DNA from 3 places in the Mesorhizobium sp. USDA 4132 genome. Region 3 is predicted to be linked to each of the others. Evidence: predicted binding sites of a transcription regulator. Region 3 holds the regulator's gene; each other region holds the start of a gene.
The links. The regulator HrcA, encoded in region 3, represses chaperone genes, less so after heat shock. The targets are predictions, from matches to a motif close to GTTAGCACTCNCNNNNNGNGAGTGCTAAC.

Region 1 (9,880 bases), on a different contig from region 3:
GCCGTTGGTGGTATCGAACAGGTGAAGGCCCTGCGGCGGGTGAAACGTCGAGCGGGCATTCTGCATGAACGGGTCGTTGATCGCGAAGAAGCCCGGTACGAGCGCAACGATATACATGGCAAGCGTGACGACGAGCGCCGCCATGGCGAGCTTGTGCCGCTTGAAAGCCCACCAGATGAGCTGCCATTGCGAGGCAACGGCGGCGCGGTCCGGCCTGACATTGGTGATGGAGACATCGACCATGGGTGTTCTCCTATTCTAGCCGAATGCGCGGATCGACCAGCGCAAGCAGGATGTCGCTGATCAGCGAGCCGATCAGGGTGAGCGCGCAGATCAAAAGCACGAAGGCGCCGGCGAGATACATGTCCTGCGCCATCAGTGACTGCAGGAGCAGTGGGGCGGCGGTCGGCAGGTTGAGGACGATCGCAACCACGACGGAGCCGGAAATCAGGTTCGGCAGCAGCCAGGCGATCGTCGAGATGAATGGGTTGAGTGCGATGCGCAGCGGATATTTGATCAGCAGCCGGAACTCGGAAAGACCCTTGGCACGCGCCGTCGTCACATAAGGCTTCGGCAACTCGTCCAGCATGTTGGCGCGCATGACGCGGATCAGGCTTGCGGTAGACGAGATCGCAAGGATCGCAACCGGCAGCCACAGATGTGTCAGCAGGTCGTACATCTTGGCAAGGCTCCAGGAGGCCATCTCGTATTCCGGAGAGAAAAGCCCGCCGACGTCCGCGCCGAATTCGACCGCCGCGACATACATCAGCACCAGCGCCAGCAGGAAGGACGGGATAGACAGGCCGAAGAAGGTGAAGGCCGTGAAGGCATAGTCGCCGATCGAGTATTTCTTCACCGCGGAATAGACGCCGATCGGCAGCGCCAGCGCCCAGGTGGCGATCAGGCTGACCAGGGCCAGCACAAGAGTGAGCGCCATGCGCTCCCAGATCAGACCGGAGACCGGCTGTTGCCATTCGAACGAGATGCCGAAATCACCGCGGGTGAGGATGCCCCAGATCCATTTCAAATATTGTATCAACATCGGTTGGTCGAGGCCGAACCGCTCGCGCAGCTGCGCGGCAGTATTCTGGTCGACCACCTCGTTGGAAGACGCGAGAGTGGCAATGTAGGTGGTGACGAAGTCGCCGGGCGGGAGCTGGATCAGGACGAAGGCCAGGAAACTCACCGCAAACAGCGATGGGATCATCCAGAAAAGTCGCTTGACGATGAATTTCAGCATCGAACGCTCGCAATACGGATTGCACGGCATGCCGACGCGAGGCCAAAGGCTGTCGCTTCAACGTCCATGCAACGGGGCTGGAGGAGTGCCGCCGCCGATCAGACGGCGGCACCGGCGAGATAAACCCAGATCAGCTCGTGAAGGTGAACTGCTGTGGCAGAGCGGGACCCGGATTCGGCCAGGACCAGCTGTCCGGCTCCTTCTCAGGCACGTTGCGCAGATTGTTGCGGATGATGCCGAAGCCACCGACGGCAAGGCAGATCCCCATCACTTCGAAGTCCTCGGCAGCCAGATCGAAGATCTGCTTCATGACTTCCCCGCGCTTGGCGAGATCGGCCGTCGAGCGGGCGGCGTCGAAGAGCTTCATACGCTTCTTCTGGCTTTCCGGCGGTTCCTCGCCCTTCTGGCCGTTCGACGTGTACCAGAGCGTCCACGGGATCGCGTAGCGCGAACCCTGTGGGTGGAACGCGAAGTAGTCGCGCGGATCGAGCATCGGATCGAGACCGCCCGGGCCCGGCCAGACCTGCGCGTCGTGCGCATTGTCGTCGCCGCGGGTGTAATACAGCGCGCGCTCGATCGTATTGACCTTCATGTCGATGCCGATCTTGGCCCAATGCGCCTTCACCAGTTCCAGCGTATCCACGAGGTCCGGATAAAGCGTCGGGATGACGTCCACCGCAAAGAAGATCGGCTGGCCATCCGGCCGCAGGCGGATCCCGTTGCCGTTCTTCTTGTCCAGGCCCGCCTTGTCCAGGAGGGCATTGGCTTTGTCCGGGGCGTATTCGGTGAACTGCCGCGCAAGCTTCTCATGGTACCAGGGATGACCGGGCCGCGGACCGGTCTGGTAACCTTCGCTCTGGCCGAAATAGACGATGTCGATGATTTCCTGGCGATTGATGCCCGTCGACAGAGCCTGACGGAAGGACTTGTCGGCGAAGATCTTGCGCAACACCGGGTCTTTGTGGGTCATGTTCAGATAGAGCGAGCATTGCTGTGCCGCGGACGGCACCAGCGTCATCAGGCGATAGTCGCCCTTCTTCATGTTCTGCGACAGGGTCGGCTTGTTGGCGAGCACGCTGATATGGCGCTCCTGGATGTCGATCTTGCCGGAGATGACGTTCAGCATCAGGGATTCGACGTCCTGAGAGATGCCAAAATTCAACTCGTCGATATAGGGAAGCTGGTTGCCTTCCGTATCGACCTGCCAGAAGTAGGGATTGCGGGTCATGACGACGCGGGTTGCACCGCCCGAATAGGGCTCCTTGACGACCCAGGGATCCATTGTCGGCTTTTCGACATTCGACCAGCGAGAAGGGATTTCGATATCGCCGCACTTGGAACGGAAAAGTTCCGTCCATCCTGCCGCTCCGGCCGCCTTCGCGTCCGCATCGAGATTCGGGTTATATTTCGGAAGGAACTTGCTGCAGTAGTGCTTGGCAAACAGCGTCGGATGCTGACCGAGCGGGGTCGCCAGGTTTTCCAGATAGAGCGCGTTGGCGGCAGCGAAGGTGAACTTGACGGTGTAGTCGTCAATTTTCTCGACGATCACCGGCTTGCCGGCGACGGCAAGCTGGGCCGGCGTGGAGCTGTAAAGCTCCTTGTTCTTGACGACATCCTCGATCGCGAACACCACGTCGTCGGCCGTGAACGGATGACCGTCCGACCATTTCGCACCCTTCAGCAGATGAAAGGTGAATTGCGAGGCGTCGGCATTGACTTCCCACTTCTCGGCAAGGTTCGGCAGGACTGCGGTAAAGTCCATATTCCAGCGGACAAGGCCCTGGTTGCCGACCATGCGCAGGATGCCGTTGTGGTCGGACGAGCCGCGCAGGCCGCGCCGCAACGTGCCGCCATACGTGCCGATCTTTTCCCAGGGCTTCACCACCATGGGGGTTTGCGGCAGCCGTTCGGCCAGCGGCGGAAGCTTTCCGTCCTTCACCAGGGCTGCCAGTTGCGGTGCTTCCTTGGCCCCGGCAGCGCTCGCGCTGCCGCCCGCCATGGACAGGGCCACTGCCCCGCTGACACCCGCCAGGAATGTCCGGCGGGTTACGCCGGAAGACATGATTTCATCGTCGCGCATAGATCTCCTCCCAATTCAGACCGTGCCGACCTGGTTGGCGATCTGGCCGGGTTCCCAGCCAACAGACCGCCATGGACCTCCATCCCATCGGCAAACGGGACCATAACCGGTTTTCAGATGATTACAAGTATTGACAGATTTTGACAGGCTCAATAGTCCTACCTCCCAAAAGCATGCCGAACGGGAGGAGACGCATGACTTACAATCCTCAAGACGTGGCCAATCCTCAAGACGTGGCGGAGGAAGCCTTCGTCGATCAAAGGCTCACGGCGGGCCGCAGGATTTCTGGTCTCTATTCTCCGGAAAAGGAAGCGCAGCCCGAGTTCCCCGAATGGGGACGTGAAAAGGGACGTTGATGAACCAGGCCGGCGTGATAGCGGCAGCCAAGGCCGAGCCTCGCTTCAGCGACATCATCTACGAGAGGATCGTGGAAATGATTGCTGATGGCCGCTTTCCAGTCAATGAAAGGCTTCCGTCGGAGCCCAATCTCTCCGTGATGTTCGGCGCGTCACGGCCGGTCGTGCGCGAGGCCCTGGAGCGTCTTCGTGCCGACCAGTTGATCGTCTCGCGCAAAGGCTCCGGTTCCTACGTGCGGCAGCGGCCGGACTCTTCAGTCCTCAACCAGGTCCCGGTCGGTTCACTGGCCGACGTGCAGCGGTTTTTTGAGTTCCGGGCAGGCCTCGAGGCGGAAGCCGCGGCACTCGCGGCGCGCAACTGGCAGGTTAATGACAAGGTCCGCATCATGGCGGCGCTCGCGGCACTCGAGCACTGTCTGGAGGTCGGAGAACTGGGTGCCGAGGAGGATCAAAGGCTGCATGATGCCATCGCCATGGCGACCGGCAACCAGTTCCACACGATCGTCCGGGAGTGGTTCAAGCCGCATTTTTCGATCGGCATGTCGGTGACGCGTAGCCTCAGCCTCAAGCGGACGCCGCTGCATGTCCGCCATGTGCAGGACGAACATGCGGCAATCGTGGAAGCCATCCTCGCCCGTCGGGAAACGGATGCGCACAACGCCATGAAAACGCATATCCTGAATGCGCGCGCCCGCATGTTCCAAGGCGTCGAGGCTCAATCTATCGACGCCTGATGGCGGCCGCAGGGAGACGCATTTTGAAACGGATCGCAATAACCGGCGGGGCGGGCCGCATTGCCACGCAGCTCAGGGATTTTCTGCGCCCTGTCGTGCAGCATATCAGGCTGATCGATGTCAGACCGGCGAAAGAGCTTGCATCGAGTGAAAGTTTTTTCGAAGGCAATCTCGCGGATGCAGATGCGATGCGCGCCGCCCTCGACGGGATGGACGGTGTCATCCATCTTGGCGGTCTGCCTAACGAGGCAGGCATCGACGACATGTTGCAGACAAATATCCTCGGTACCTACAATCTCTACGATGCAGCGCGCGCAACCGGCGTGAACCGCGTTGTTTTTGCCTCCAGCAATCACACGACTGGCTTTTATCCGCGGTCCGAAACGATTACCCCGTTCGATGTTCCCCGCCCCGACACGCGTTACGGCCTGTCAAAATGCTGGGGCGAGATGGTGGCGGGTTTTTATTACGACAAGGCTGGCATCTCAACGCTGTCGATCCGCATCGGCAACGCTGCCGCCTATCCAAACAGCGAACGCACGGCTGCCATCTGGATCAGTCCTCGCGACCTTTACCAGCTTGTCTGGATCGGCCTTACCCACCCGGAAATCGCTGCCGCTGTCGTTTACGGCGTTTCGCGCAACGATTCCGGCTGGTGGCGCGACGAAACTGCCGAGCGCCTCGGTTATCGCCCGCAGGACCATAGTCGCGATCATCTGCGTATCGAGCAGATAGCCGAAAGTGCAGTAGCCGCATTCTTTCAGGGCGGCAGCTTCTGCGAAACTGAACATGACGGGCAAGTCAGGCAGCGCGACAGAAATGGCCTGGTCGTTCCTGGAAAGGCTGGGGCATGAGCAAACCGGACATCATCACCCCGAAGGTGCGACGGGTCATCGACTTTCCGCTGAAGGTCGGCGAATCGCCCACCTGGGACGACCGCACCGGAGATCTCTGGCTGGTCGACATCCTGGCGCCGGCAGCAATCTGCCTGCGCGCCAACGGGCATATCGACCGGTACGACATGCCGCACAAGATCGGCTGCCTGGCACTCTGCGAAAGCGGTGATATCGCCGTCGCGCTCGAAAACGGCGTTCACATCCTCAACCCGAAAACCGGCGCGATGAAGCTGCTCTGCAATCCCGACGGCGGGCGCCCCGACAGCCGGCTCAACGACGGCAAGGTCGGCCCCGACGGCTGCTTCTGGGTCGGCACCCGTGACGAGGCTATCCCGCAGACCGGCAATGCCCGCCTTTATCGCGTCATGCCCGACGGCTCCTTCACCACGATCATCGATGGCGGGCTGCTGACCTCCAATGGCCTTGCCTGGAGCCCGGACGGCCGAACCATGTATCACTCGGACAGCAGCGGCCTTTTTGCCCAGGTCTTCGATTTCGATCCGCAGAAGGGCGTCACCGGCCCCCCCTCGCCGGCTGCACGACTTCGCCCCGGAAGAAGGCCGGCCGGATGGCGCCGCCATGGATGCGAATGGTTTTTACTGGATCGCCGGCATCCTCTCGGGCGGTGTCAACCGGCTGTCGCCGGAGGGCGAGGTCGTCGAGATTTACAAAATGCCGGCGAAATCACCGACCATGCCCTGTTTCGGCGGGCCGGATCTCGCGACGATCTACGTCACCACCCTCTCCACCGACAACAACGGCACGTTCGAACACGGGACGCTCTTTGCCTTCGAAGCCGGCGTCCGCGGCACACCCGTCCACCGTTTCAGGATTTGAACCCGTCGCCGATCGCGGCACGCTCAGTGGACTGCCATGCTTGACATTCTATAGGGATGTTGGGCATTGAACTGCGAAATCATCGCCTTTGCCTGCTTGAGCACGCGCTCCGCGCCGTCAGGATCATCACGCGCGAGCTCATCGGCATTCGTCCGGATTGCCTCGGCCATATTGTTTGACAGCATCGCAAAATGCCTGATGCCCTCGGCCCAGGCCTCCCGCGCCGTTCCTTGGAGAGCCTGCGCAAGGTTGATGAAAATCTCCTCGCGCTCCTCGACGTGGAGATCACGGATCGTTTCTTGTTGTGCTTCCGTTTTGCCACTCACTCAAAAGCCAATGTGACGGTGACGAGCTCATGAGAGCCTCGGCTGGCGATGAGTTAGGAAGCGAAAAATCTCTGTTCAAGTGCTGTCGTTAGTGCAGCTTGAACTCGCCGTCCACGCGGCGCCATTCGTGCGGGCCGATCAGGCGCTGGTGGGTGTAACGCACGGAGTGAAGCGGGCCGTCAAGGTTGACCTGCCAGAAATCAAGAAACCTGTGCATCTCCGGGAAATCAGGTGCCAGATCGTAGTCCTGCCAAACATATGTCTGCAGGACGGATTCGAAATCGGGGATATGGTAGAGGATGTGAGCAGTGGTAAGGCCGTAGCCGTGGAGCTGACGTTCCATATCTGATGAAAATCGCATGCTTCGTCTCCGTTTCATGCCGTCTGAAGCGGGTGCTTTTTTTGCGGCCCATCAACATTTTCAAAACGCCAAGCCCACGTTTGTTGTTCCTTTCCAGCGCCTTGGCAGCCAGCTTGAAAGAGTGCTGATTTTTTGCGCGGGCTCTCTTGAAATCCCGAAATCTGCAAACCAGATCATTTCGCGCAAAACGCTCGCGCGAGGTTTTGCACCCGCCCGGACTGGTCATCCGGTCCGGCCAGGGGGAACAACGTCATCATTGTTTGTCCATTGGAGGAAAACATGTCGTTCCGACCGCTTCACGATCGCATTCTCGTCCGCCGGGTCGAATCCGAGGAAAAGACCAAGGGTGGCATCATCATTCCCGACACTGCCAAGGAAAAGCCACAGGAAGGCGAGGTCATCGCCGTCGGCCCTGGCGCGCGCAACGACGCCGGCCAGGTTCAGGCCCTCGATGTCAAGGTTGGCGACCGCATCCTGTTTGGCAAGTGGTCCGGCACCGAGATCAAGATCAACGGCGAGGACCTGCTGATCATGAAGGAAAGCGACGTCATGGGCATCATCGAGGCCCAGGCCGAGCAGAAGAAAGCCGCCTGAGAACACCATCCATCAATCAAGCAAGCTGCCTAATCGAGGAGTGAAAAATGGCTGCGAAAGAAGTCAAGTTCAACACCGATGCCCGTGAACGCATGCTGCGTGGGGTCGATATCCTGGCCAATGCCGTGAAGGTAACGCTTGGGCCCAAGGGCCGCAACGTCGTCATCGACAAGTCCTTCGGAGCGCCCCGCATCACCAAGGACGGCGTGTCGGTCGCCAAGGAGATCGAACTGGACGACAAGTTCGAAAACATGGGCGCCCAAATGCTGCGTGAGGTGGCATCGAAGACCAACGATCTAGCCGGCGACGGCACGACGACCGCCACCGTGCTTGCCCAGGCGATCGTCAAGGAGGGCGCAAAGGCCGTCGCTTCCGGCATGAACCCGATGGACCTGAAGCGTGGAAATCGACCTTGCCGTCGATGCGGTCGTCAAGGAGCTGAAAGCCAATGCCCGCAAGATCTCGAACAATTCCGAAATCGCCCAGGTGGGCACCATTTCGGCCAATGGCGATGCCGAGATCGGCCGCTATCTTGCCGAAGCCATGGAAAAGGTCGGCAACGAAGGCGTGATCACCGTCGAGGAAGCCAAGACCGCCGAAACCGAACTCGAAGTCGTCGAAGGCATGCAGTTCGACCGCGGTTATCTCAGCCCCTATTTCGTCACCAACCAGGACAAGATGCGAGTGGAGCTCGAAGAGCCCTATATCCTGATCCACGAGAAGAAGCTCTCCAACCTGCAATCCATGCTGCCGGTGCTGGAAGCCGTCGTGCAGTCCGGCAAGCCGCTGCTGATCATCGCTGAAGACGTCGAAGGCGAAGCTCTCGCTACCCTCGTCGTTAACAAGCTGCGTGGCGGCCTCAAGATCGCAGCCGTCAAGGCCCCGGGTTTCGGCGACCGCCGCAAGGCCATGCTCGAAGACATCGCCATCCTGACGGGCGGCACCGTCATCTCCGAGGATCTCGGCATCAAACTGGAGAACGTCACACTGAACATGCTGGGACGGGCGAAGAAAGTGTCGATCGAGAAGGAGAATACCACCATCATCGACGGCGCCGGTTCCAAGGCAGAGATTGACGGTCGGACCACCCAGATCCGCGCCCAGATCGACGAGACGATCTCCGATTACGACCGAGAAAAGCTGCAGGAACGTCTGGCCAAGCTGGCCGGCGGCGTTGCCGTGATCCGCGTCGGCGGCTCGACGGACGTGGAGGTGAAGGAAAAGAAGGACCGGGTTGACGACGCACTGCATGCGACGCGGGCCGCCGTCGAAGAAGGCATCCTGCCCGGCGGCGGTGTCGCGCTGCTGCGCTCCGTCAAGGCACTCGATAACCTCGGCACGGCCAATCAGGATCAGCGGGTCGGCGTCGAGATCGTCCGCCGCGCCATCGAGGCTCCCGTTCGCCAGATCGCCCAAAACGCCGGCGCCGAAGGTTCGGTAATCGTCGGCAAGCTGCGCGAGAAGAGCGAGTTCTCCTACGGCTGGAACGCTCAGACCGGCGAATATGGCGACCTTTATGCGCAGGGCGTCATCGATCCGGCCAAGGTCGTCCGTGCTGCACTGCAGGACGCCGCCTCCGTGGCTGGCCTGCTCGTGACGACGGAAGCCATGATTGCGGAAAAGCCGAAGAAGGAAACCGCTCCTGCCATGCCCGCAGGGGCGGGCATGGATTTCTGAGTGATGGTCCGGCCCGCCCTTTTCAAAGGGCGGGCCAACCCATTCAACCAACAAATCGACAACCGGGCGAAATGTCCATCTCCAGCAATGGGGTCACAGGATGAGAAAGGAAAATATCGACAATACCGCACCAGAGCAGGCCGTAGAAGCAATCAGCGCCGCGCATCTGCTGCACCCGGCTTCGCATTTTAATCACCCGCGGGACGTGCTGGCGGCCGAACATATCGGCAGGGACGAGAAGCGGGCGATCCTCGCCTCATGGGCTTCCGACATATCCGCTATTGAATCCATGCCGGCCTTGCGCCGTTATCCGGGCATGGACAACATCGTCACTTATGACGAAATCCTGGAGGCTCTGAAAGCGCTCGACGGCGGCAGCGATCCTCTCCCCGCGCCGACCCTGCCAGTTTTAGTGGAAACGGGCAGAAGCGACCGCAGAAAGCGACGAAACCGACGGCTTCGCGACCGTTTCGGCCTGTGCAGCGACTGGAACGGACGTCGCCGCCAGTTGTTTGAAACCTGAGGACTTCGACCCCGCGTGCTGTCCTGACGGGCGCGGACATGATTTTTGCCGACGACTCTTTGCTCTCACGAGGAGGTTTTGCCGATGAAGATCGCTCAGATCGCACCGCTTGCTGAAAGTGTTCCGCCCAAGCTCTACGGGGGAACCGAACGCATTGTTTCTTATCTCACCGAAGAGCTTGTCGCCCAGGGCCATGACGTCACTCTCTTTGCAAGCGGTGATTCCGTCACCGATGCCAAGCTGGTGGCGTGTTCGC
Region 2 (9,880 bases), 450 kb from region 3:
CGTCCACTTCGCCAAGCGGCCTCACGCCGGAAAGCAACCCCCGCGCCTCTTCCTCATCCCGCTTGATCTGGGCGACCAGGGCATCCAGCCCGTCGAACTTCAGTTCGTCGCGCAGGTGGCCGAAGAAGGAGACGGAACAGGTTTCGCCGTAAAGGCTGCCGGAGAAATCGAAAAGGTAGGTCTCGAGCAGGGGCGCACCGTTTTCGGTCACCGTCGGGCGGCGGCCGTAGCTGGCGACGCCGTCGAAAAGCGTGCCGTCGGGGCGGCGGAAGCGGACGGCGTAGATGCCGGCCTTGAGTACGGCCTCCGGCGGCAGCTGCATGTTGGCGGTCGGGAAACCGAGCTGGCGGCCAAGCTTTTCACCGCCGATCACTTCCGCCTCAAGCGTGTAGCGATACCCGAGCAGGCCGGCCGCGGCGGAGACATCGCCTTCCGCTAGCAGGTCGCGGATGCGGCTGGACGAGATCACCTCGGCATTCTCGTCACGGAAGGCATCGACCAGCTGCACGTTGAAACCGTGCTTGGCGCCCGATGCCATCAGGAAGGCCGGACCACCTTTCCTGTCCTTGCCGAAATGAAAGTCGAAGCCGGTGACGACGGCGCTGGCTGCCAGCCAATCCACGAGAATGGTCTGGATGAACTCTTCTGCCGAGCGGGTCGCGAACTCGCGGGTGAAGGGATATTCGATCACCGAACGGAAACCCATGGCCTCGAGCAGGCGGGCCTTGAGCGGCGCCGGGGTCAGGCGGAAGACCGGCTCTTCCGGGCGGAAAACGGTGCGCGGATGCGGCTCGAAGGTCAGCACCAGGGCTGGCACGCCGCGCTGTTCGGCAAGTGCCAGCGCGCGCTCCAATACGCTGCGATGGCCGCGATGCACGCCGTCGAAATTGCCGATGGCGATGACGCCGCCCTTCAACTCCTCGGGCAGCGGTTCCTTCTTCTCGTTGCGGTGGAAGACAGTCATGCGCGGATTCCGGTTCAGGCCCAATTCAGGCCCAGGGGGCTATGCGAGGCGCGGCATCCAGTATTTCGGCGCGGCATTTTCCCGCTTCAGCCAGGCGTTGAGGATCGCTTCGTCGGTCTGGCCGTTGACGGTATATTCCGAAACATGGATGCCCGCGCTGATATAAAGCAGGTCGAGGCCGTATGCGAGCGCGCCGCGCACGTCGGTCGGCATGCCGTCGCCGATCGCCAGCACCCGGTTCATCGGGAAATCGCCGCGCACTTCTCGGGCGGCTTCGATGGTCGCCTCGTAGATCGGACGGTGAGGCTTGCCGGCGACGCGGGTCTTGCCGCCGAACTCTTCGTAATAGGCCGCGACCGCGCCGGCGCAGGGGATGATCTTATGGCCGCGCTCGACGACGAGATCCGGGTTGGCGCAGATGAAAGGCACGTCGCGCTTGGCAAACGCCATCAGCATGTCGGTATAGTCTTCCGGTACTTCCTTCTCGTCGTCGAAAAAGCCGGTGCAGACGATGCATTCGGCTTCGTCGGCCGGGACCACCTCGACGCCGAGCCCGTCGAACAGGTTGAGGTCGCGTTCGGGACCGATCAGAAAAACCTTTTTCGGACCGTCGACGATCAGGTGCTGGGTGACGTCGCCCGACGTGACGATCCGGTCATAGGTGCCGTCTGGCACGCCGAGCGCGCGCATCTGCTCGATGACGCCGGGTGCCGTGCGCGGCGAATTGGTGATCAGCACGACGGTGGCGCCGGCTTCGCGGGCTGCGGCGAGCGCCTTGCAGGAATGCTGGAAAGCCTCGACACCGTTGTGAACCACACCCCAGACGTCCGAGAGGACAACGTCGTAGTCGCCGATCACTTCGCTCAGATTGCCGATGCGCTTTGCCATGTAATATTCCCATCTCGCAAGTCCCGGGTCACATGACAAACCCGGTTGAGGATTACAAGAGATAATCGGGAGAAAAACCGCGGCGATATCGCCGACGTCAGCGAGGATAACTCTTCGCACCGGTGCCCGGATCGCCGCCGCGTCGGCGCCATTCTTCCACCAAAGTCCCGTGCAACATGCCGACCTGCCCGAAGGGGTGGCCGAAACGAGAGACCCCGATGTGACCGCAGACGGTCGGCAGTTCCGCGAGACAACAGGCGTTCAGCCAGCATCCGTATCGTTAAGCGTATTTCGTATGAAGTTCCGAGCCGTCTCGAAAATTTTACGGCCGTTCTTGACTCATCCGCCGGGCACCCTTATCTCGACGCGGCTGGCACTCTCCAAACGGGAGTGCTAACAGCACCGAGATACGGGTTTCCACCCGTCCATGTCATTTGATCGAGGGATTAGACAATGGCAAGCACCAATTTCCGCCCCCTTCATGACCGCGTCGTTGTTCGTCGCGTCGAATCCGAAGCCAAGACCAAGGGCGGCATCATCATTCCTGATACCGCCAAGGAAAAGCCGCAGGAAGGCGAAATCGTCGCCGTCGGCACCGGCACCCGCGACGACAAGGGCAACATCACTGCTCTCGACGTCAAGGCTGGCGATCGCGTCCTGTTCGGCAAGTGGTCGGGCACCGAAGTCAAGCTCGATGGCGAAGACCTTCTGATCATGAAGGAATCCGACATCATGGGCATCATCGGCTGATTTCAGGCCGGTTACTCTTCATTCTAAATCGCTGACACCCCTTTTCAGGAGTTATCAAAATGGCAGCCAAAGAAATCAAGTTCGGCCGCACCGCGCGCGAAAAGATGCTGCGCGGCGTCGACATTCTCGCTGACGCAGTCAAGGTAACGCTCGGCCCGAAGGGCCGCAACGTCATCATCGACAAGTCCTTCGGCGCACCGCGCATCACCAAGGACGGCGTATCGGTCGCCAAGGAAATCGAACTTGACGACAAGTTCGAGAACATGGGCGCTCAGATGGTCCGCGAAGTTGCTTCGAAGACCAACGACATCGCCGGCGACGGCACCACGACTGCTACCGTTCTTGCCCAGGCGATCGTTCGCGAAGGCAACAAGGCCGTTGCAGCCGGCATGAACCCGATGGATCTGAAGCGCGGCATCGACCTCGCCGTTGCTGACGTCGTCAAGGATCTCCAGGCCAAGGCCAAGAAGATCTCGACCTCGGAAGAAGTCGCACAGGTCGGCACGATCTCCGCAAACGGCGACAAGCAGGTCGGTCTCGACATTGCTGAAGCCATGCAGAAGGTCGGCAACGAGGGTGTGATCACCGTCGAAGAAGCCAAGACTGCCGAAACCGAACTCGAAGTCGTCGAAGGCATGCAGTTCGACCGCGGCTACCTGTCGCCCTACTTCGTCACCAACCCGGAAAAGATGGTTGCCGATCTCGACGACGCTTTCATTCTCCTCCACGAGAAGAAGCTCTCGAACCTGCAGGCGATGCTCCCGGTTCTCGAAGCTGTCGTTCAGACTGGCAAGCCGCTGCTGATCATCGCTGAAGACGTCGAAGGCGAAGCTCTTGCAACGCTCGTCGTCAACAAGCTGCGCGGTGGTCTCAAGATCGCTGCCGTCAAGGCTCCGGGCTTCGGTGATCGCCGCAAGGCCATGCTCGAAGACATCGCCATCCTGACGGGCGGCACTGTCATCTCCGAAGACCTCGGCATCAAGCTCGAAAATGTCACGCTCGACATGCTCGGCCGTACCAAGAAGGTCTCGATCTCCAAGGAAAACACCACGATCGTCGACGGCGCCGGCTCCAAGGCCGACATCGAAGGCCGCGTTGGTCAGATCAAGGCTCAGATCGAAGAAACCACCTCGGACTACGACCGCGAAAAGCTGCAGGAACGTCTGGCCAAGCTGGCTGGCGGCGTTGCCGTGATCCGCGTCGGCGGCTCGACGGAAGTCGAAGTCAAGGAAAAGAAGGACCGCATCGACGACGCTCTCAACGCGACGCGCGCTGCCGTTCAGGAAGGCATCGTACCGGGCGGCGGCGTTGCCCTGCTGCGTTCCTCCGTCAAGATCACCGCAAAGGGTGCAAACGACGACCAGGAAGCCGGCATCAATATCGTTCGCCGCGCTCTTCAGTCGCTGGTTCGCCAGATCGCTGAAAACGCTGGTGACGAAGCTTCGATCGTGGTCGGCAAGATCCTCGAAAAGAACGAAGACAACTACGGCTACAACGCCCAGACGTCTGAATATGGCGACATGATCACCATGGGCATCGTCGATCCGCTCAAGGTCGTTCGCACGGCTCTGCAGAACGCAGCTTCGGTTGCTTCGCTGCTGATCACCACCGAAGCCATGATTGCCGAACTTCCGAAGAAGGAATCGGCTGGCGGCGGCATGCCTGGCGGCATGGGCGGCATGGGCGGCATGGACATGATGTGATAGGCGCAAGCCTATCGCCGAAGCCGCCTCTCACCTCACGTGGTTCAGCGCGTCAAGCGTGCTGAACCGGCGGCAAGAAGCAGCCTAGTTGAAAACGATTAAGGGCTCCGGTTTGACCGGGGCCCTTTCTGTTTGAGGCTCCGCGAGCGCACTTCGCGAAACAGACCTGGCCCCGACCCGTTCCAAACCGTCCCCCAATGAAAATGGCCGCACTGTTTCCGGTGCGGCCATTCTTTGACTGAGCTGTTCGACGCCTCACGCTGGGCTTGCGGAGCCGCCGTTTTGGCAGGTTATGCGGCTTCGCTGACCGCCCGCTTGACGCGGAAGAGCAACCGGTCGGAACCAGCGCTGACCGCAACGGCCGAGCCGTCCGGAATCTGGCCGCCGAGAATCTGTTCGGCGAGCGGATCCTGCATGAACTTCTGGATCACCCGCTTCAGCGGACGCGCGCCATAGACCGGATCGTAGCCCTTGTCGGCCAGCCATTCGCGGGCGTCCGAACCGAGATCGATGCTGATCTTGCGCTCCGCCAGAAGCGACAGCAGCCGCTTCATCTGGATATCGACGATCGCGCCCATCTCGTTGCGCTTCAGGCGATGGAACAGGATGATCTCATCGACGCGGTTCAAAAATTCAGGCCGGAACGAGGCTTTCACGACGTCCATCACCTGTTCGCGCACGCTTTCGGAATCCTCGCCCTCGCGAAGAGCGGTCAGGTATTCCGCTCCGAGATTGGAGGTCATGATGATCATCGTGTTCTTGAAGTCGACCGTGCGGCCCTGCCCGTCCGTCAGGCGACCGTCGTCGAGCACCTGCAGGAGAACGTTGAACACGTCCGGATGCGCCTTCTCGATCTCGTCGAACAGCACGATCTGGTAGGGTTTGCGCCGCACCGCCTCGGTCAGCGCGCCGCCTTCCTCATAACCGACATAACCCGGAGGTGCACCGATCAGCCGTGCGACCGAATGCTTCTCCATGTATTCCGACATGTCGAGGCGAACCATCGCGGACTCGTCGTCGAACAGGAAGCGGGCCAGCGACTTCGTCAGCTCCGTCTTGCCGACACCGGTCGGGCCAAGGAAGATGAACGAGCCGATCGGCCGGTTCGGATCCTGCAGCCCGGCACGCGAACGGCGAACCGCACGCGAGACAGCCTGGACCGCATCACCCTGGCCGATGACGGATTTCGCCAGTTCGTCTTCCATGCGCAGCAGCTTGTCGCGCTCGCCTTCCAGCATCTTGTCGACCGGAATGCCGGTCCAGCGCGACACCACATGGGCGATCGCATCCGGGTTCACGACTTCCTGCACCATGGCATTGGTCGAAGTATCCTGGGCTTCGGCGTCCACGAGGCGCTTTTCCAGTTCCGGGATCACGCCATAGGTCAGTTCGCCGGCACGCTGGAACTCGCCCTTGCGCTGGGCGGTCGCCAGTTCGTTGCGGGCTTCGTCGAGCTGCCGCTTCAGGTCAGCGGCAAGGCCGAGCTTCTGCTTTTCTGCCTGCCAGCGGGCCGTCAGCGCATCCGCCTGTTCTTCGAGCGAGGTCACTTCGCCTTCGAGACGCTGCAGCCGGTCGGCCGAGGCGCTGTCGGTTTCCTTCTTCAAGGCTTCGCGCTCGATCTTCAGCTGCATGATGCGGCGGTCGAGTTCGTCGAGTTCCTCGGGCTTGGAATCCACCTGCATGCGCAGCCGCGATGCGGCTTCGTCCATCAGGTCGATCGCCTTGTCGGGCAGGAACCGGTCGGTGATGTAGCGGTTGGAAAGCGTCGCAGCCGCAACCAGGGCCGAATCCGAAATGCGGACCTTGTGGTGCTGTTCGTATTTTTCCTTCAGCCCGCGCAGGATCGAGATCGTGTCCTCGACCGTCGGCTCCTCGACCATGACCGGCTGGAAACGACGGGCAAGCGCCGGGTCCTTTTCCACATGCTTGCGGTATTCGTCGAGCGTGGTGGCGCCGACGCAATGCAGTTCGCCGCGGGCAAGCGCCGGCTTCAGGAGGTTGGAGGCATCCATCGCGCCGTCGGACTTGCCTGCACCCACCAGCGTGTGCATCTCGTCGATGAACAGGATGATCTCGCCGTTTTCAGACTGCACCTCGTTCAAGACGCTCTTCAGCCTCTCCTCGAACTCGCCGCGGTATTTTGCGCCAGCGATCAGGGCACCCATGTCGAGCGCCATCAGCTTCTTGTCTTTCAGGCTTTCCGGCACGTCGCCGTTGATGATACGCAGTGCCAGGCCTTCGGCGATCGCCGTCTTGCCGACGCCGGGCTCACCTATCAGGACCGGATTGTTCTTGGTGCGGCGGGAGAGGACCTGGATCGTGCGGCGGATTTCGTCGTCGCGGCCGATCACCGGATCAAGCCTGCCGTCGCGGGCTTCCGCCGTCAGGTCCCGCGCATATTTCTTCAGCGCTTCGAAACCGGCCTCGGCATTGGCGCCATCGGCGGTGCGGCCCTTGCGGATGTCGTTGATGACCTGGTTGAGCCCCTGCGCGGTCACGCCGGCCTTTTTCAAGGTCGCAGAGGTCGAAGCCGAGGTCTCGATGACAAGCGCCAGAAGCAGGCGTTCGACGGTGACGAAACTGTCGCCGGCCTTCTTGGCCGCCTCTTCCGCGGTCGAGAAAACCTTGGCGAGCGGCTGGGAGAGATAGATTTCGCCATTGCCGCCGGAAACCTTGGGAAGTTTCGCGAGCGCGGCGTCATTGGCGATGCGCGCTTCCTTGGAACTGCCGCCGGCGCGGTCGATGAGCGAGGACGCCATGCCCTGGTCGTCGTCGAGCAGCACCTTCAGCACATGTTCAGGCGTGAATTGCTGGTGACCCGAGGCCAAAGCCTGAGTCTGAGCCGACTGCAGGAAACCGCGGACGCGCTCGGAGTATTTTTCAATGTTCATTACGGTACCTCCAGTGATCGACCCGCCCATTATAAGGCACGGACCGATGATTGAGATTGAGCTCCCTCAAAGGCGAGCCCTGCCGAAGTCTCGGCGTTGCTGGAGATATGGTAAGCGGATTCTCGTGTTTAAAGTGTTCAGAACGTCAAAATCCGCGAGCGGAAACGTCACGAATTTTCCGCGTGACAATCCACAATCGAGCGAATAGAGAAGCCGCATGTCTTTCACGTCCGCCTACGCCTCGCGATTTTATAGCTACCGCTTTCCCCAGCGGATGCGGGTCCGTGCGTAGCTGATTTCGACGCAACGACATTCCCTCAAGCCGCTAGTCTACCTGGCGGCTTTTTCAATTCCGCACGGTAGCGCCAAACAGGAGCCATACCCGTGCCGAATGCCAAACCTGCAGATGCCTCGATAGATACGATCGACGATCGCCGCATCGTCGAGATCACCCCGCTGACCATACCCGCCGACATTATCGCGGAAATCCCGCGCAACGAGGCGGTTACCGAGACCGTGACCCGGACGCGCGACACCGTCCACCACATCCTGCATGGCGAGGACGACCGGCTGATCGTGGTCATCGGCCCCTGCTCCATCCACGACCCGGTTGCCGCGCGGGACTATGCGGCCCGGCTGGAAGAACAGCGACGGCGTTTCAGCGGTGATCTCGAAATCATCATGCGCGTCTATTTCGAAAAACCGCGCACCACCGTCGGCTGGAAGGGCCTGATGAACGATCCGCATCTCGACGGCAGCTACCGCATCGAAGAGGGCTTGAGGATCGCCCGACAGCTTCTTCTGGACATCAATGCGACGGGCCTTCCGGCCGGCTGCGAATTCCTCGATACGATCACCCCGCAATATATCGCCGACCTCGTCAGCTGGGGCGCGATCGGCGCGCGGACGACCGAAAGCCAGGTACATCGCCAGCTGGCATCCGGTCTGTCCTGCCCGATCGGCTTCAAGAACGGCACCGATGGCGGCGTCGCCGTCGCGCTCGATGCCATACTGGCCGCATCGCAGACGCACCATTTTCCGGCGGTGACCAAGGACGGCCGGGCTGCGATCGCCACGACGACCGGCAACGAGGATTGCCACGTCATCCTGCGCGGCGGCAAGCTGCCGAATTATGAGGCGGCCGATGTCGAGGCCGCTTCCAGGGACGCGGCGAAACGCGGCTTGGAGCCGCGCATCCTCATCGATGCCAGCCATGCCAATAGCGGCAAGGATCCGATGAACCAGCCACTGGTCGTCAAAAACGTCGCGACGCAGATCGCTGCCGGCAACATGGCCATCAAGGGCATGATGATCGAGAGCAATATCGTCGGCGGCCGCCAGGACCTCGTACCCGGCAGACCTCTCGTCTACGGCCAGAGCATCACCGACGGCTGCATCGACTGGGAAACGTCCGTCTCTGTGCTCGAAGACCTTGCCCGCTCCGCCCGCGATCGGCGCCAGGCCCGCGCCTGAAGCAGAAGGGCTTTGCTCACGGAAAAAGGCCGCCCGGTTTCCCGAGCGGCCTTCTTGATTTCGTTATTCCAGCCCGTGAGGCTTATTCCGAAGCAGCATCCGCCAGGGCCGGCTGAGAGCCGTCGCCCGAGGCTTCGCCTTCGGAACCACCCTCTTCACCGGCGCCTTCGCCACGACGCGGACGACGCGGACGGCTGCCGGCAGCGCGACGACGGCGCGGCGTGGCTTCTGCCTGTGCCTCTTCCTCGACCGCCACTTCGGCAGGCGTGCCTTCGATTACCGGCTGCGGGCCGGAACCATCCATGACCGGAGCAACCGGCTGAGGTGCTGCGACCGCGGCCGGGACCGGCGTTGCGGCAGCTGCCTGTTCCTGACGGTTCTCGCGGCGGGGCCGTTCGCGCTGCTGGTCACGCTGTTCGCGGGGTTCCCGCTGGTCGCGAGGTTCGCGCTGTTGGTCGCGAGGTTCGCGTTGTTCACGGGGCTCGCGCTGTTCACGCTGCTCCCGGCGCGGCTGCTGTTGCTGGACGTGCGGCTGCGGCGCTTCGTCCATGGACGGCTGCTGCGAGTAACCATTGTCCTCGCCGTCGCTATTGTCCATGTCGTCCTGATCCTGAACGTTGCCGTCCCGATCCTGATACTCACCGCGATTGTCGTGCTGGAACCGATCCTGCATCTGCGCCTGTGCGGCGGCAATGATGCGGTTATAGTGTTCGGCGTGCTGGAGATAGTTCTCCGCAATCACACGATCACCTGAACTTTGGGCGTCGCGGCCGAGCTGGCTATATTTTTCGGCGATATGCTGGGCGGTCCCGCGGATCTTCACGTCCGGGCCGGAGCTATCGTAGGTACGGCTGAGAGGATTGCCGCCCTTGCGGTTGAAGTTGTTATTTCCACCACCGCCGCCGCCGCCATTATTGTTATTGTTGTTACTGCCGCGACCTCGACCGCGTTTGTTCTGCTGTCCTGGCCTCATCTATCGTTCACCAATTCTCTGTCTTCGCTGATAAGGGGCCACGCGGTCTGTCGGACAGAGCCGAACAAGACTTCGCGTGCCGCGCACAGGCCGATCAAAGCGTCCTGCCGCTTGTGAAAGTCAAATTAACTGATTCACGCACCGGGAATTGTTCAACCTTCGCAACTCTTCGAAAAGAGAAGGATCAAAGGGTTGCCCTGTAACCCGAACGAATCGCTGTTCATTCCCAGCCGTCCCA
Region 3 (9,880 bases):
CGGACCGTCGCGAAATACCGCGAGGCGATGAACATTCCTTCGTCCGTCCAGCGCCGCCGCGAAAAGCGTGCGATCGCGGGGGTCGCGGCGTTCTGAGATACCGGCGAAACACCCGGGTTTCCACAGGTCTACGTAGAAATCCTGAGGTCCGCTGCCGTTGACATTTAAAACATCGGGCGCTAGAAGCCCGCCGCAACTGCACGGGGCATGGCACGAAACGTATCCCATTATCCAGACATGCATCGATTGCAGCAATTTGGCCCAGTCGCATGTGAACGGCTTGGATGCGGGGACGGCTTGGCGTAGACTGGAACACGCAAGTCACGACAAGAAGGAAGAACTCCATGAGTGTGCGTGTATCCGGTAAGCATATGGAAATTGGCGATTCGTTCCGTCAAAGGATCGAGGACCAAATCGGAGAAGCGGTTACAAAATACTTCGACGGAGGCTACTCAGGCCAAGTCATCGTGGAAAAGGCTGGTTCGCGCTTTTCTGCCGACTGCAAGGTGCATCTCGACACCGGGATCGTCCTGCATGCGGCCGGCGAGGCGAATGATCCGCAGATCAGTTTCGATGCCGCAGCACAGCGGATCGAAAAACGTCTGCGCCGCTACAAGCGGCGGCTCAAGGATCATCATGCCGGCAACCATGTGAATGGTTATGCGGAAGTTGCCTACACTGTTATGGACAGCGTACCGGATGAAGGGGAGGAAGTGCCCGAGGATTTCGCGCCGACCATCGTCGCGGAAAGTTCGAAGCAGTTGAAGACGATGACGGTCGCAAGTGCCGTCATGGCACTTGATATGACAGACGAGCCTGTTCTTCTGTTCCGTAGCCCCGGCAAGGAACATCTGAACATTGTGTACCGCCGCAATGACGGCAATATTGGCTGGATCGATTCCACCAATATCAAGAACTAACAACTTGGGGAGAGCGTCGGAGACGGCGCTCCCCTTCGCCTAGGGCACAAGCTCTTGCGGCACGAAGGATGAAGAGAATGGCATTGGCAGATTTGCTGCAGCAAGATGCGATTATTCCTGCCCTAAAGGTAAACTCCAAAAAGCAGCTATTGCAGGAGCTGGCGGCTAAGGCTTCCAAGTTGACGGGCGTGAGCGAACGAGAAATCTTCGACATCATCCTGCAGCGCGAAAGGCTCGGTTCCACCGGCGTCGGCCACGGCATCGCCATCCCGCACGGCAAGCTCAACAGCATCTCGTCGATCAAGGGCATTTTCGCGCGTCTTGAAGCGCCGGTCGATTTCGAAGCGCTCGACGACGAGCCGGTCGATCTGGTGTTCCTGCTGCTGGCACCCGAAGGCGCCGGCGCCGACCACCTGAAGGCCCTGTCGCGTATTGCCCGCGTGTTGCGCGACCAGGACCTTGTCGCCAAGCTGCGCAAAACCGATTCCGCTTCGGCGATCTATGCATTCCTCAACGAGGAGCAGGCCAACCACGCCGCCTGACCGCATAACACATTCGTGGGGACGAGACGAACCGCCCGGCCGCTGTCAAAGCGCCGGGCGGTTTTGTTTTTGAGCCACATTCCGCGGGGATTATGCGTGGAAACTCAACGGATCAGGAACAATCGCCAGTCCGACGAGCAAACACCAACGGGGGTGTCCGGGCTGAAATGAGAAGCAGGCTTATCGCCTGCTCCTCAAAGACTTCAGGCGCTTTTCTCACCAGCGGCTTCTGCAGAGGCTTCCGCCTTCGGTCCACCTTTTGCGACACCGACCATAGCGGGCCGCAGCACGCGTTCACCGATCGTGAAACCGGCCTGGACGACCTGGACGACGGTATTGTTCGGGACAGCAGGGTTCGGGATTTCGAACATAGCCTGGTGGAAGTTCGGGTCGAACTTCTGGCCTTCAGGATCGATCTTCTTCACGCCGTGGCGCTCCAGAGCGGACAGCATCGAGCGTTCAGTCATCTCGACGCCCTCCAGGAGCGTGGTCAGCGAGGCATCTGCCGTGGCGCGCATTTCGGTCGGCACGGCGTCCAGCGCCCGGCGCAGGTTGTCCGAAACGGCGAGCATGTCGCGTGCAAAGCCGGCCGCCGCATAGGACTTAGCGTCCTTGATTTCGCGTTCGGTGCGGCGGCGCAGGTTATCCATCTCAGCGGCAAGCCGTAGGAAACGGTCGCGCAACTCGTTGTTTTCGGCCTTCAGCAATTCCAGCGGATCAGGTTCGGCGGCAGGCGCCTCGGCATTCTTCTGGTTGGCCGCGTCCTCAAGAGCAGATGCTACGGCTTCCGCGGCGTTCTCCGCGGCAGTTGCGTCAGGTCCGTTCTTGTTGGTTTCGTCGGTCATGACGGTCTCCGGTTATTCTTGACTTCGATTTACGGGCTTGGATTTGTGCCCGATATCGAGGTTTAAGGTGGAAAAATCAAGGCTTGCTGGGAAACTTGGGCCGGTCCGGCCGCAAAATTCAGCGCGACAGCCTGGCAAGCAGCTGCGCGGTGTAATCCACCATTGGCACGATGCGGGAATAATTGAGCCGCGTCGGCCCGATGACACCGACGGCACCGACGATGCGGTCCTCGCCGTCGCGATAAGGCGCCACGATGAGCGACGAGCCGGAAAGCGAAAACAGCTTGTTCTCCGAGCCTATGAAGATCCGGACGCCCGGCCCCTTTTCGGCGAGATCAAGAATCTCGATCAGACTGTCCTTCTTTTCGAGATCATCGAAAAGCAGCCGCAAACGATCGAGATCGGCAACATCCGCCAGGCCTTCGAGCAGATTGGCCCGGCCGCGGACGATCAGTTGGGTCGGCTTTCCTTCCTCGCTGTCGCCGGACCAGACCGCCAGACCGCGCTCGACCAGTTCCTGCGAGAGCGCATAAAGCTCGCCCTGGACCTGGTCCTTGAGGGTCTTCAACTGGCCACGCAGTTCCGGCAGGGTCTGGCCGCTCAGGTGGGCATTGAGGAAATTCGCCGCCTCGGTCAGCTGCGACGAGGTCACGCCGGCGGGCAATTCGATGATGCGGTTTTCGACCTGGTTGTGATCGCCGACCAGCACGGCGAGCGCCTTGGTCGGCTCCAGGCGGATGAACTCGACATGCTTGAGAACCGGATCGCTCTTGGTGGTGATGACAATGCCGGCGCCGCGCGAGACGCCTGAGAGCATACGGCTTGCCTCCGCCATCAGGCTTTCCATCGGCTGATCTCGGTCGGCCGGGCGGATCTGCCGGTCGATATTGGCACGTTCCTCGGCCGACAGGTCCCCGACCTGCATGAAGGCGTCAACGAAAAACCGGAGCCCCGACTGGGTCGGCAGGCGCCCGGCGCTGATATGCGGGGAATAGATGAGGCCGAGCTCCTCGAGATCGCTCATCACATTGCGCACCGAAGCCGGCGACAAGGAGATGGGCAGCAGCCGTGAAAGATTGCGGGAACCGAGTGGCTCACCGTTTTCCAGGTAGCTTTCCACGATGCGGCGGAAAATTTCGCGCGAACGGTCATCGAGCACAGAGCCGCTGTCCCTACCCGTCGATGCCGAAAATCCCATCTAGACCTTCACCGTTCCGTTGATCATTCGACAAAATATAGTCATTCGACGCGCCTTCTCCAAAGGGAAAATTGCGCCAGTCACGATCATTCGCTTGCACACTCATCAGGGCTTTTTCTTTGCAAAAGCTCGGCCGGGGCCGTAGAAGGCGGAAACAGAAATCCAGGGAGTGAAGCATGCGGCCTTCAGGCAGACAGTTGAACCAGATGCGCAAGGTCTCGTTCGAGCGCAATTTCTCCAAGCACGCGGAAGGTTCCTGCCTCGTGAAGTTCGGCGACACGCATGTGCTGTGCACCGCGAGTCTTGAAGAAAAGACGCCGCCGTGGCTGCGCAACAGCGGCAAGGGCTGGGTGACGGCCGAATACGGAATGCTGCCGCGCGCCACCGGCGACCGCATGAAGCGCGAAGCCGCTAGCGGAAAGCAGGGCGGCCGCACCCAGGAAATCCAGCGCCTGATCGGTCGGTCCTTGCGCGCCGTCATCGATCTCGAAGCACTCGGCGAAAAGCAGATCACCATCGACTGCGACGTCATCCAGGCGGATGGCGGCACGCGCACCGCCTCGATCACCGGTGGCTGGATTGCGCTCTACGACTGCCTGAAGTGGATGGAAGCCCGCTCGATGACCAAGGTCGACAAGGTGCTGAAGGACCATGTCGCGGCGATCTCCTGCGGCATCTTTGCCGGCCAGCCGGTAATCGACCTCGACTATATCGAGGATTCGGCTGCCGAGACGGACGCCAATTTCGTCATGACCGGTTCCGGCGGCATCGTCGAGGTGCAGGGTACGGCGGAAGGCAAGCCCTTCAGCCAGGAAGAGTTCCTGAAGCTGCTGGCGCTCGCTCAGGACGGCACCCAGGAACTGGTGGCGATGCAGAAGCAGGCGATTGCCTGAACCTGAAAGAGGTGCGGTTTGATTGAAGGCATTCTCGAAACCGCGCTCTACGCCGATGATCTCGATGCCGCCGAGGCGTTCTACGGCGGCATTCTCGGCCTTGAGAAGGTGCTGCGCGCCGGCACCAGACATGTGTTCTTCCGTTGTGGGCCGGGGATCCTGCTGATCTTCAATCCGGCTGAGACGATCAAGCCACCGCCCGCCGATGCGCTGCCCGTACCGCCACATGGCGCGACGGGACCGGGACATGTCTGCTTTCGCATGACGGGCGACGCGATTGACTTGATCAAGGAAAAGCTCAACAAGGCAGGGATTGCCATCGAAAGCGATTTCCGCTGGCCGAACGGTGCCCGCTCAATCTATTTCCGCGATCCGGCCGGCAACAGCCTGGAATGCGCAGAGCCCAGGCTCTGGAATATCGAATAGGAATTATCATGCGCAAGCTCGATACCAAGACGATCGTGGTCGCCAGCCACAATGCCGGAAAGATCCGCGAAATCGCCGAACTGATCGGCCCCTTCGGTTTCTCGGCCAAATCCGCCGCCGAATTGCAATTCGACGAGCCGGACGAGACGGGCACGACATTCGAGGAAAATGCCGCGATCAAGGCACTCGCCTCCGCCAGGGCCTCCGGCCTGCCGTCACTGTCTGACGATTCCGGTATCGTCATCGACGCGCTCGATGGCGCGCCGGGTGTCTATACCGCCAACTGGGCGGAGCGTGAGGATGGCAGCCGCGATTTTCAGATGGCGATGGAAAAGGTCGAGAAGGCGCTCGGGGAACGCGGCGCGACCAAGCCGGAACAGCGCGGTTGCCGCTTTGTCAGCGTTCTCTGTCTCGCATGGCCTGACGGACACACGGAAATGTTCCGGGGCGAAGTGGAAGGCACCGTAGTGTGGCCGCCGCGCGGCACCCAGGGTTTTGGTTATGACCCGGTCTTCCAACCGGAAGGCTATGATATTACCTTCGGTGAAATGAGTAGTGATCAGAAACACGGCTGGAAACCTGGCGAACCGGAAGCGCTTTCGCATCGCGCCCGCGCCTTCAAGCGTTTCGTCGAAACCTGCCTGGAGGCTTGAGGCATTTTGAACTCGGCCGCTCCTCTTCTGCGCGACACCCTTCTGCCCGATACCGGCGAGCCGGGTTTTGGCGTCTATGTGCATTGGCCATTCTGTGCGGCCAAGTGCCCCTATTGCGACTTCAACAGCCACGTACGCCATCAGCCCGTGGACCAGCCGCGTTTCACCGCCGCCTTCCTGAAGGAGATGGAAGTGATGCGGCGGATGAGCGGGCCGAAAACCGTCACCAGTATTTTCCTCGGCGGCGGCACGCCGTCTCTGATGGACCCCGCCACGGTCTCGGCGATCCTCGACGGCATTGCCAGGAATTGGCATGTGCCCGACGGCATCGAGATCACCATGGAGGCCAACCCTTCGAGCGTCGAGGCGACACGCTTCCGCGGCTATCGGGCCGCTGGCGTCAACCGCGTCTCGCTCGGCGTCCAGGCACTCAACGATCCGGACCTCAAATTCCTCGGTCGGCTGCATGACGTTGCCGATGCGCTGAAGGCCATCAAACTGGCGCGGGAGATCTTTCCGCGCATGTCCTTCGATCTCATCTATGCCCGGCCGAAACAGACGGTCGAGGCCTGGGAAGCGGAGCTGAAGGAAGCGGTTTCCTACGCGGTCGACCATTTGTCGCTCTACCAGCTCACCATCGAGGAAGGCACGCCCTTCTATGGCCTGCACAAGGCCGGCAAGCTGATCGTGCCGGATGACGACCAGTCGGCAGCCCTCTACGAAGCGACCCAGCAGATTACCGAGGGGTTCGGCATGCCGGCCTACGAGGTTTCCAACCACGCCCGCCCCGGTGCCGAAAGCCGCCATAACCTAACCTATTGGCGCTACGGCGACTATGCAGGCATCGGACCCGGCGCCCACGGTCGGCTGATGCGTGGCAGAAACAAGATCGCGACCTCCACCGAACGTCGTCCGGAAACCTGGCTGGAACAGGTGGAACGCGTCGGCCACGGGATGCTGGACGAAGAAATCCTCGGCTTCGAAGAACAGGCCGACGAATTGCTGCTGATGGGCCTGCGCCTGCGGGAAGGCGTCGATCTCGCCCGCTGGCAGCAGCTTTCCGGCCGGGACCCCGACCCGATCCGCGAGGAAAGGTTGCTGGAATATGGCTTCATCGAGCGGATCGGCAACTCGCGGCTGCGCTGTACACCGTCCGGAATGCTGATCCTTGACGCTGTCGTGGCCGATCTCGCCTGCTGAAAACCCGCGCTTAAGCTTTTACCGCCAGAACATGCAGCCAATCGGTGGGCTTCTTGTCGTAGCCGCTGCCCTGTACCTCATCGATATCGATAGAGGTCCAGGCGAAAGCCTCATAAGCCGCCCTTAGCCAGGCCTTGGACGGGTAATTATAATAACGCCCGAGGCCGTCATGTCCCTCGGCTTTGCCAGCCTTGAAACTCGCGTAGAAGACGCCGCCTGGGCGCAAGGCCTCGTGGATGCGGCCGAGGATGCCGCCGAGTTCAGCCCGTGGTGCATGCAGCAGGCAGGCATTGGCCCAGACGCCATCGAAAGCCGAGACCGCGTCGATATCCCCGAAACGCAGTACATCGACCGGCCTGCCCAGATGTTTGGAAGCTTCCTGCGCCATCTCCGGCGTGCCATCCGTGGGCGTGACGTCGAAACCCCGCGCGATCATGACTTCGCTATCCCGCCCGCTGCCGCAGCCGAGTTCGAGGATGGCAGCGCCAGGCACAAGTTTCGACAGGAAGCTATTGAGGCGGCGTGTGCTCGGGACGGAGTTTTCCGCATAAGCCACCGCGTTTTCGCCGTAGAAGCTCGCCGTCGAATCCTTTTCCATGGCCATTCGTGATCCTCAGCGCTGCGACATCAGCAGCTTGGTGCCAAAGCCGACAAAAACCATGCCGACGCCCAGATCGATCTTCTTCTTCGCCTTCAGATAGGCTGCGGCCACTGTTCGGTGGGTGATCAGCGCGACGAGGAAGGAATAATAGATGGTCGAAACGGTGACCATGACCGCGATCGCCGCCAAGCCATAGAGGAAGGGCGTTCCAACCGGCATGGTCGCGGCAAAAAGGCTGGCAACGAACAGCGCCGATTTCGGGTTGGCAAGATTGGTCACCAGACCCATGCGATAGGCGGTCTTGAGCGGCACGTCGATACGCGCCGCCGCTATATCAGCCGACTGGCGCGACTTTCGCGCATCCAGGAATATCTTCAATCCGAGCCAGACAAGATAAAGTCCGCCGACGATCTTCAACGCCACATAGGCGAAAGGTGCCGCCTGAAAGAGGACATTGATCCCCAGCCACCCGGCGAGACCCCAGCAGAACGTGCCCGTAATGGTCCCCATTGCCGCGAGAATCGGCACGCGACGCGGCGCGGTCAGCGCATAACGCATGACCAGAAGCGTGTTGGGCCCTGGCGTTATGCACGCCACGGCCCAGATCATTGCAACAGAAAGCAGAAACATGGATTTTAAGCGTTGTTCTCGTTGATCAGCCGTTTCAGCAGTTCTACCTCGTGGCTGAGCTTCGTGTCACCCGAAATCAGCTCCTCGATCTTGCGGACGGCATGCAGGACGGTCGTGTGGTCCCTGCCGCCGAAACGACGCCCGATCTCCGGGAAGGAGCGCGGCGTCAGCGTCTTCGACAGATACATGGCGATCTGGCGCGGCTTGACGATGACGCGGGTGCGGCGGTTCGAGACCAGTTCCTGGCGCGACACATTATAATGGCGGGCGACGATGCGCTGGATGTCCTCGATGCGGACGCGCTTGGCCTCGCCGGCACCCACCAAATGGGCGAGCAGTTCATCGACACGCTCGATCGAAAGGGAGGGCTCGAAGGAACGGCGGAACAGGAGCTGATTGAACGCGCCTTCCAGTTCGCGACCGCTGGCGGTGACATTTCTCGCCACGTGGCTGAGGATTTCCGCCGGGATATCCAGCGACGGATCGTCCTGGCGGGCAGTCGCCAGGCGGCCCTTGATCATTTCGAGACGCATCTCGTAATCCGGCGCTTCGACTTCGATCGCCACACCGCCCTGCAGACGTGAACGAACGCGCGGATCGAGCGATTCCAGCTCCCAGGGCGCACGGTCGGCGGCAACCACCACCTGCTTGGCGCTGTCGAGCAGCATGTTCAGGAGATGGCAGAACTCGTTCTGGATCATCTTGCCCTGCAGGAACTGCATGTCGTCGATGATCAGCAGATCGATATTGCGCAGCGAGTCCTTCAGCGTCAGTGCATCATTGTCGCGGATCGCGGTCGCAAAGCGCCACATGAAATATTCCGCCGTCAGGTAGACGACCCGCGGCATGCGCTCGCTGCCGACCGCCGCATTGGCGATCGCCTGCAGAAGATGCGTCTTGCCAAGGCCGACGCCGGAATGAATGAACAGCGGATTGAAACGGACCGCGCTGGCGCCAGCTTCGGCGATCGTCTTGGCGGCAGCAAGCGCTACCCGGTTCGACGGACCTTCCACGAACGTATCAAAGGTAAAGCGGCTATCGAGCGGTGAGCCGAACAGCGGGCCCGGAACGTGGCCCGAGCGGGCAGGAGAAGCCGACGGCGACGGGAAAGCGGCAATCTTGCCGATCTCGCGGGGAGCCTGAGAGCGCGGGAAGGAGGTCGCGACGACGGGCTCCGGCGCAAGAGTGCGCTCTTCACCTGCCACAAGTACCTTGGTGTTGCGGCTTGCGCTGCGCACCAAGATTTCCACCTTCAGGATCTCCGCGTCTTCCGCCTGGAATATGGTGGTGATCTGATCGAGGTAGCGATTGTTGATCCAGGATTTCAGAAAAGTGGTCGGAACCGTGAGCCGAACAACGCTCTTCGAAACGGAATGCAGCTTCAGGCGTCCGAACCAGCTCGCATAAACATCCTGGCCGACCTGTGCCTTCAAACGCGTGCTAAACCGCTCAAAAAGAGCATTATGCTTCATCTCCGTCGTTTCCCCTGCCGCCTGGGAGCAACTTGAATCAAATCCTTGCCGTGCGTGGTCCCCATTACCTGCACGGGCCGATATAGTATTCATATGCATAATTCGCCGCCTTCCAAATCTAGTAGCCTGGCGGTTCTCGTTAACGCCGCCAGAACAAACATCGTTTCAAGGCATAGCAAAACCATTCCCAATCATTGAGAACCGTCGCCGCCCGTCCCCTTTTTTTCAAAACTCTCTCTCGTCCTCGCAGCCGATCAAAAGTCCCGCCCAGCCCGCCTCGTGAACGGTCTGCGCTTGCAGGAGCCACCCCACATATACGAACGCTCTCATCCTCATCATGAGCCGTCCGAACTCTTCCACCTCCTTGGTCCGGATACAGGACCCGGATTCGCATTGACAAAGACCGACCGCTTCCGGAAATGCCAATTTCCGGACCACAACCGATGGTTATCAGGAAAACGGGAGAATTTATCCCCGTTGCAAAGGGCAAAAGTCTGCTT

Region 1: the regulator HrcA is predicted to act here: its motif matches at 6,931-6,959, upstream of groES (co-chaperone GroES).
Region 2: the regulator HrcA is predicted to act here: its motif matches at 2,222-2,250, upstream of groES (co-chaperone GroES).

Annotation. Positions count from the first base shown of each region.
Region 1 covers NZ_JBWCCP010000002.1:704,950-714,829, reverse strand. The annotation lists gene ACZ9IU_RS26070 (ABC transporter permease) at 1-243, opposite strand, end outside; gene ACZ9IU_RS26065 (ABC transporter permease) at 254-1,240, opposite strand; gene ACZ9IU_RS26060 (ABC transporter substrate-binding protein) at 1,371-3,320, opposite strand; gene ACZ9IU_RS26055 (hypothetical protein) at 3,515-3,676, shown strand; gene ACZ9IU_RS26050 (FadR/GntR family transcriptional regulator) at 3,676-4,410, shown strand; gene ACZ9IU_RS26045 (NAD-dependent epimerase/dehydratase family protein) at 4,434-5,264, shown strand; partial or broken gene ACZ9IU_RS26040 (SMP-30/gluconolactonase/LRE family protein) at 5,261-6,143, shown strand; gene ACZ9IU_RS26035 (hypothetical protein) at 6,167-6,469, opposite strand; gene ACZ9IU_RS26030 (usg protein) at 6,558-6,830, opposite strand; gene groES (co-chaperone GroES) at 7,110-7,424, shown strand; partial or broken gene groL (chaperonin GroEL) at 7,472-9,101, shown strand; gene ACZ9IU_RS26015 (hypothetical protein) at 9,202-9,624, shown strand; gene ACZ9IU_RS26010 (glycosyltransferase family 4 protein) at 9,709-9,880, shown strand, end outside.
Region 2 covers NZ_JBWCCP010000001.1:919,182-929,061, reverse strand. The annotation lists gene ACZ9IU_RS04735 (bifunctional riboflavin kinase/FAD synthetase) at 1-964, opposite strand, end outside; gene ACZ9IU_RS04730 (TIGR01459 family HAD-type hydrolase) at 1,004-1,852, opposite strand; gene groES (co-chaperone GroES) at 2,306-2,602, shown strand; gene groL (chaperonin GroEL) at 2,662-4,305, shown strand; gene clpB (ATP-dependent chaperone ClpB) at 4,596-7,196, opposite strand; gene ACZ9IU_RS04710 (3-deoxy-7-phosphoheptulonate synthase) at 7,581-8,669, shown strand; gene ACZ9IU_RS04705 (DUF4167 domain-containing protein) at 8,752-9,642, opposite strand.
Region 3 covers NZ_JBWCCP010000001.1:471,627-481,506, reverse strand. The annotation lists gene rpoN (RNA polymerase factor sigma-54) at 1-96, shown strand, start outside; gene hpf (ribosome hibernation-promoting factor, HPF/YfiA family) at 345-920, shown strand; gene ptsN (PTS IIA-like nitrogen regulatory protein PtsN) at 998-1,462, shown strand; gene grpE (nucleotide exchange factor GrpE) at 1,666-2,307, opposite strand; gene hrcA (heat-inducible transcriptional repressor HrcA) at 2,426-3,505, opposite strand; gene rph (ribonuclease PH) at 3,682-4,398, shown strand; gene ACZ9IU_RS02430 (VOC family protein) at 4,417-4,824, shown strand; gene rdgB (RdgB/HAM1 family non-canonical purine NTP pyrophosphatase) at 4,833-5,477, shown strand; gene hemW (radical SAM family heme chaperone HemW) at 5,484-6,677, shown strand; gene ACZ9IU_RS02415 (class I SAM-dependent methyltransferase) at 6,688-7,281, opposite strand; gene ACZ9IU_RS02410 (LysE family translocator) at 7,291-7,875, opposite strand; gene dnaA (chromosomal replication initiator protein DnaA) at 7,914-9,479, opposite strand.